Linked DNA regions of Stratiformator vulcanicus. Each later gene encodes a partner of the first gene's protein in a complex. Links are inferred from orthologs where the notes say so. Each region holds a gene or a part of one and is shown in the gene's direction. Other genes may lie near its edges.

What was found.
Region 2: the proteins of carA (region 1) and carB are in contact, whole or in part, in a solved structure (PDB 1KEE), measured with the Escherichia coli proteins. The link is inferred for Stratiformator vulcanicus from one-to-one orthologs.

The regions. Positions count from the first base shown.
Region 1 is NZ_CP036268.1:4,618,474-4,621,325, forward strand. The notes cover bases 10-2,790. They hold carA (glutamine-hydrolyzing carbamoyl-phosphate synthase small subunit), read left to right. Parts: upstream 10-726; coding sequence 727-1,854; downstream 1,855-2,790. Other genes in these bases: Pan189_RS18380 (ArsR/SmtB family transcription factor), read left to right, coding at 218-574; ndk (nucleoside-diphosphate kinase), read left to right, coding at 1,958-2,419; Pan189_RS18395 (hypothetical protein), read left to right, coding at 2,476-2,790. Outside these bases: more of Pan189_RS18395, read left to right, coding at 2,791-2,826; Pan189_RS18400 (hypothetical protein), read left to right, coding at 2,823-2,852. UniProt on the Escherichia coli protein: Small subunit of the glutamine-dependent carbamoyl phosphate synthetase (CPSase).
Region 2 is NZ_CP036268.1:278,971-282,977, reverse strand. The notes cover bases 7-3,942. They hold carB (carbamoyl-phosphate synthase large subunit), read left to right. Parts: upstream 7-310; coding sequence 311-3,742; downstream 3,743-3,942. Other genes in these bases: moaCB (bifunctional molybdenum cofactor biosynthesis protein MoaC/MoaB), read right to left, coding at 7-13. Also shown: more of moaCB, read right to left, coding at 1-6. UniProt on the Escherichia coli protein: Large subunit of the glutamine-dependent carbamoyl phosphate synthetase (CPSase).

The DNA.
Region 1 (2,852 bases):
ACTCGACAGATCTTCCTGGCGATGCTGATGAGGCCCGGGAGGACCGGTGCCTCACTCCCCTAACCCTCTTTCGGAACGACAAGTGAACTGAACGATGCGGGCCCGATGCCGCGAAAGGCCGTTCGCCCGAACTTTGTTCCAATCACAACCTATAGGACTCAAGATGATGACTGCTGCCACTTTTGATCGAAACGTCGACGAACGAAGCCCGGAAGATATGGCTTCCGCGACGATCGCCGACCTGCCGCTTCAGCTCGAAAAAGACCTCGTGCAGGTCTTCAAGCTGCTCAGCGACGAAACGCGACTCCGCGTCCTGATGTATCTGATTCAGGAAACGGAACTACACGTAACGGCCCTCTGCGAGCGGCTCGGTCAGAGCCAGCCCGCCGTCAGCCATCACCTCGCGCTGCTTCGCGTGGCCGGGCTGATCGAAGCCCGCCGCGACGGTAAGCATAACTACTACTCGATCCGCCGGAATCACTTCCACCGGATTATGTCTGAGCTCTTCAGCTACATCCGCAACCCGGAAACAGACGACGTGCGATTCGACGACTTTGTCCTCGCACAGCGATAAGTCCTGAGTTGGCCCTCCGGGCCGTGACGAACCCATCGAGACCGCCGGCCCTGTGTCGGCGGTCTCTTTTCATTTGTCGGCCGCAACATCACAATGCCGCAGATTTACACCGCTTTCGCACCGCCCTGCTCCGATCGACCCCACCCTGCCGCATGTCTCGCATCGCCAAACTTGCTCTCGCCGACGGAACCGTATTCGAAGGAGAAGCCTTCGGAGCCGAGGGCGAAGTCTTCGGTGAGGTCGTGTTCAATACCAGCATGACCGGCTATCAGGAGATCCTCACCGATCCCTCGTACTGCGGGCAAATCGTCACGATGACCTACCCGCAGATCGGCAACTACGGCGTGAATAGCGAGGATGTCGAGAGCGGCGGCATCAAGGCCCGCGGCTTTATCGTTCGTGAATACTGCCGCCGACCCAGCAATTACCGCAGCGACCGCTCGCTCGACGAATTGCTCACCGAGCAGGGCGTCATTGGTATCGAGGGCCTCGACACCCGCGCGCTCGTCCGCAGGCTTCGCGTCGAGGGGGCCATGACCGGCGTCCTGTCGACTACCGACCTTGATAACGCCTCATTAATCGAGAAGGCGAAGTCCAGTCCGGAACTGAGCGGGATCGACTACGTCAAGGAGGTCATGCCTTCCGAGTCGAATGATTGGGCGAGCGGCCTCGACGAACTCGGTCGCGGACTGCAAGAATTTCCCAGCGACAAATCTCAGGCCGAGCCACACGTCGTCGCCATCGACTACGGCATGAAATGGAACATCCCGCGTCATCTCCGCGAGTCAGGCTGCCGGGTGACGGTCATGCCGGGCAATTCGTCTGCCGAAGACATTCTCAAACTGAATCCGGACGGCGTATTTCTCTCCAACGGCCCGGGCGACCCCCGGCCGCTTAATTATGCGGTCGAGACGATCCGCGGGTTGCTCGGGCAAACGCCGGTCTTCGGAATCTGTCTCGGGCACCAGCTTCTCGGCCTCGCCTGCGGTGCGGATATCTTTAAATTGAAGTTCGGTCACCGCGGGGCGAATCAGCCGGTGCTCAATCGCGAATCGGGACAGGTAGAGATCACCTCACAGAATCACGGCTTCGCGCTCGTCGCCGACTCGATGCCCGAAGACGTCGAGGTCACGCACTTGAACCTCAACGACGACACGGTCGCCGGCATCCGCCATCGCAAGCACAACGCGTTCAGCGTGCAGTATCACCCCGAAGCCTCTGCCGGCCCGCACGACAGCCACTACCTGTTTCATCAATTTAAGTCGATGCTGAATACTTAGCAGTCAGCTTTCGGCCGTCAGTTCTCAGCCAATACAACTCACTCCGGTTCTCAAATTTCTGAAAGGATAGCTGAAAGCGGATCGCTGACAGCTAAGAGCCTCAATGCAACGCACTCTCGTTCTGATTAAGCCCGACGCGATGAAGCGGCGACTCGCCGGTCGCATCCTGACCCGTCTGGAAGACAAAGGGCTCGCGTTGGTCGGCCTAAAAATAATGCAGGTCACGCCCGATCTGGCAAAGCAGCATTATGCCGAACACGTCGCGAAACCGTTCTACCCCGAGTTGGAAGAGTTCATCACCTCCGGCCCCGTCGTCGCAATCTGCCTCGAAGGCCCCGAAGCCATCACCGTGACCCGCGGAATGATGGGCAAGACCAACGGCCGCGAATCGGCCCCCGGCACCATCCGCGGCGACTTCGGCATGAGCCGTCAGCTCAACCTCATCCACGGCAGCGACAGTCCCGAAGCCTCCGACCGCGAAATCCCGCTCTATTTTTCCGACGAAGAACTCGTCGGCTCGACCGACGGGATGGTGGGGACATTTTTCGCGGGGGATGAGGTGTAGGGCCTAACGAGCAATTCCACATAACCCATTAACTGAAACACTGGGATTGAGTGGCCATGAACGAGGTCGCATTCGGTTTCAGCCGAAATCTGCGATCTTTTAAAAAGCTATTTTCGCATGCCAGAGATTATAATGACCTTCACCTGAGTCCGTTCCAACCGGGCTTCGCGCAAGAACTGAAATATGCGATGCGCGAAGCCGCGACGATCCGATTCGATGTGAGTGGGATGAGGTGCCTCACCGGAAAACATGGCGTCTTAACTGGTCCAGCCGAACTTAATTGCGAGGGATCGACCAACTGGGAACTGAGGACTATCTTTGATGATGCAGATTTGAGGGCGAAAACGACGGTTTACGTCGATGGTGTCATCACGACCTTCGAAGATTTGCTGGAAGGTGAAACATGAACGACTTGAAATTATTAAAGGCCGCG
Region 2 (4,007 bases), 4.3 Mb from region 1 along the record:
TTTGTTCGTTCATGGGTCGTTCCGCGGCACCGTCGTTTCGACTCTCTCACCTCATCGAACCAGAGCATAGCTCTGCGAACGTGGCCGCCATACTGATCGCCCGAGCTTGAATCGGACATCGCGAAGTGCCCGCGGGTTGAATCTCTCACGGGGCCAGTTACCCTCTACGAGATTCGCCTCCGCCGCGCCAAACGGTACGGGGAGCCGTCTCCCCCTGACGCCGAACCGACGACCCTCGTCCGCGAGTGCTTCGCTCAGGACCGAGGGTCATTTTCTATGTTTTGACTGCTGTCGAGAGACTTGCGCCGCTATGCCCAAACGAGACGACCTCCACAAAATTCTGATCATCGGGTCCGGGCCGATCGTCATCGGGCAGGCATGTGAGTTCGACTACTCCGGGGTTCAGGCGTGTAAAGCGCTGAAAGAAGAGGGTTACGAGGTCGTGCTGGTCAACAGCAACCCGGCGACCATCATGACCGACCCCAACACGGCCGATCGAACCTACATCGAGCCGATCACTTGGGAGTACGTCGCCGAGATTCTGAAGAAAGAACGCCCCGACGCCGTGCTGCCTACGTTAGGGGGACAAACGGGACTCAACACGGCGATGGACCTCGCCCGGCGGGGAATTCTCGACCAGCTCGGGATCGAACTGATCGGCGCCCGCGAAGAAGTCATCAAGAAGGCCGAGGAACGCGAACTCTTCAAGCAAGCGATGGTCAAGATCGGCCTCGACGTGCCGCGCTCGGCTACGGTCCACGATATGGACGAAGCCCGGTCGGCGGTCCGCGAGGTGGGGCTGCCGGTGATCATCCGCGCGAGTTTCACGCTCGGCGGGGCGGGGGGCGGCATCGCCTACAACCGCGAAGAATTCGAGGAGATGGTCCGCCGCGGGCTGAAGCTTTCTCCGGTGAGCGAAGTGCTGCTCGAAGAGTCGATCCTCGGCTGGAAAGAGTACGAGATGGAGGTGATGCGCGATTGCAAAGACAATTGCGTCATCATTTGTGCGATCGAGAACCTCGACCCGATGGGCGTCCACACCGGCGACTCCATCACCGTCGCCCCGGCTCAGACGCTGACCGACAAAGAATATCAGCGGATGCGGGATGCGACCTTCGCCTGCATGCGCGAGATCGGCGTCGAGACCGGCGGCTCCAACGTGCAGTTCGCGATCGATCCCGACAGCGGTCGGATGGTGATCATCGAGATGAACCCGCGTGTCTCGCGGAGTTCGGCCCTCGCCTCGAAAGCGACCGGTTTTCCAATCGCCAAGATCGCCGCCAAGCTCGCCGTGGGGTATCGGCTCGATGAGATTCCCAACGACATCACCCGCGAGACGCTCGCCTGCTTCGAGCCGACGATCGATTACGTCGTCACAAAAATCCCCCGCTGGACCTTCGAGAAATTCGCCGAGGCGGACCCCACGCTGACGGTGCAGATGAAATCGGTCGGCGAAACGATGGCGATCGGCCGAACCTTTAAAGAGTCGTTGCAGAAGGCGCTGCGGGGCTTGGAGACCGGCCACTTCGGCCTCGGCGGCGGCAAGAAAGACCTCTGGGGCACGGCGAAGCAACCGCTGCCGGAAGAGATTAAGAGAAAACTGTCGGTGCCGAACTGCGATCGCATCTTCTATATCCGCTATGCGATGAAGGGCGGCATGACGGTTGAAGAGATTCATGAATTAACCGACATCGATCCGTGGTTCCTCGACAATCTCGAACAGATCGTGCAGATCGAGGACGAGATTCGCAGCATCGGTCGGTTGGAGGACGCCACACCCGAGTTAATCCGAAAAGCAAAGCGGGCCGGTTTCTCCGACATGCAACTCGCCCTGTGGTGGGGCTCGACCGAGCTTGAGGTTCGGCGCAACCGCCGAGAACAACACGGCATCGAAGCAACCTTTAAACAGGTCGATACCTGTGCGGCCGAATTCGAAGCATTTACGCCTTATTACTATTCAACCTATGAAAGCGAAGACGAAACGCCACCGCGAAAGTCGGCCGAGGAGGGAAGGTCGAAGATGGAAGGGGGCGACCCCGACGTCGCCGCATCGGCATTGCATCCGTCGGTTTCGAACCGCGTTCTAAAGCGTGAAGAGATTCCGGGCGTGACGCTCAACTCTCGACTCTCGACACTCGAACGCGAAGCGCAGCCTCGCATCATGATTCTCGGTGGCGGTCCGAACCGGATCGGCCAGGGAATTGAGTTCGACTACTGCTGCTGTCAGGCCTCATTCGCACTTCGCGAACTCGGCGTCGAAAGCATCATGGTCAACTCCAATCCGGAGACGGTCTCGACCGACTATGACACGTCCGACCTTCTATTCTTCGAACCATTAACTCTCGAAGACGTTCTTAATATCTGCGACCGGCTCGATCCGGACGGGGTGATCGTCCAATTCGGCGGGCAGACGCCGTTAAATCTGGCGCGCGGACTTGAGCAGGCCGGGATTAATATCATCGGCACATCGCCCGAAATGATCGACGCGGCCGAAGACCGGGAACGGTTCCAACAGATGCTGTATCGGGTCGGTTTAAAGCAGCCGCCGAACGGCACCGCTACCAATACCGAAGGCGCTCGCAGCGCCGCAGAGCGAATCGGCTTTCCCGTCCTCGTGCGGCCCAGCTATGTTCTGGGAGGCCGGGCGATGGAGATCTGCTACTCGGAAGAAGAGATTGCCCGCTATATGGACGAAGCGGTCGACGCGTCGCCTGATCGTCCCGTCTTAATTGATAAATTTCTGGAAGACGCGATCGAAGTCGACGTCGATGCGGTTTGCGACGGCGAAACGACGGTCGTCGGCGGGGTGATGGAGCATATCGAAGAAGCCGGCGTTCACTCGGGCGACTCCGCCTGTGCCCTGCCGCCGCATTCATTGACTCAGTCGGTCATCGATGAAATTAAGGTCGCGACCCGAAAGATGGCTGAGGAACTGCAGGTCCGCGGATTAATGAATGTGCAGTTCGCGGTAAAAAAAGGCGAGAGGCCAGAGTCGAGTGGCGAGAGTCAGTTCGAAGTCTTCGTTTTGGAAGTGAACCCCCGGGCCTCGCGGACGGTGCCGTTCGTGAGCAAAGCGACGGCGCGGCCCTTTGCGAAAGTTGCGGCGAAGGTGATGGCAGGGGTGTCGCTCGCCGAACAGAACATCGACGGCGAGATCATCCCCCCTTATTACTCGGTCAAAGAAGCGGTCTTCCCGTTCCAGCGGTTCAGCGGCGTCGACATCATCCTCGGCCCGGAGATGCGTTCCACCGGTGAAGTCATGGGAATCGACGAATCGTTCCCGATGGCCTACGCCAAGAGCCAGATCGGGGCGGGGACGTCGCTGCCGACCGAGGGCACGGTCTTCATCAGTATGGCGAAGAACCACAAGCAGGCAATGATCGAACCGGCCCGTCGGCTGCGGCAACTCGGTCTTAAGATCATCTCGACCGCCGGCACCGCGGCGTTACTTCGCGAAAACGGCATCGAGGTCGAAACCGTTAAGAAGGTTCAGGAAGGCCGGCCGAACCTGCTCGACTTCATGGCCAACGGCGACGTGCAATTCGTCTTTAATACGCCGTCGGGCCGCGGCAGCCGCACGGACGAAGGCCGTATCCGTTCCGCCGCGGTTGCCTACGGCGTCCCCTGCGTCACGACCATCCCCGGCTGCATCGCGGTTGTCGACGCTTTAGAAGCCCTGCACGCCGACCCCCAACCCCGGGTCAAACCGATCCAGGAATGGGCGGAAATGCTGCCGTCTTAAATATGCTTTCGACAAGCCGCACTTCCTGAGAAGTGCGGATCGAACGCAGTGACGTGCCGCATCGGCTTGTTGGAGGCTCGACCCGCGTTCGATCCGCGGTTCACAGGAACCGCGGCTTGTGATCGTAATTTGACTTCCGGTGCCTGGAGCGTGCCGCCCCCGCAGGGCAAGGCTCGCTCTGTTCTTACACAGACCACAATCCGGCTCCCCTACCGGCTGTCGCCGACGCGACCAGTGCAAGAACGAAGCGAGTTCCCAGATACGG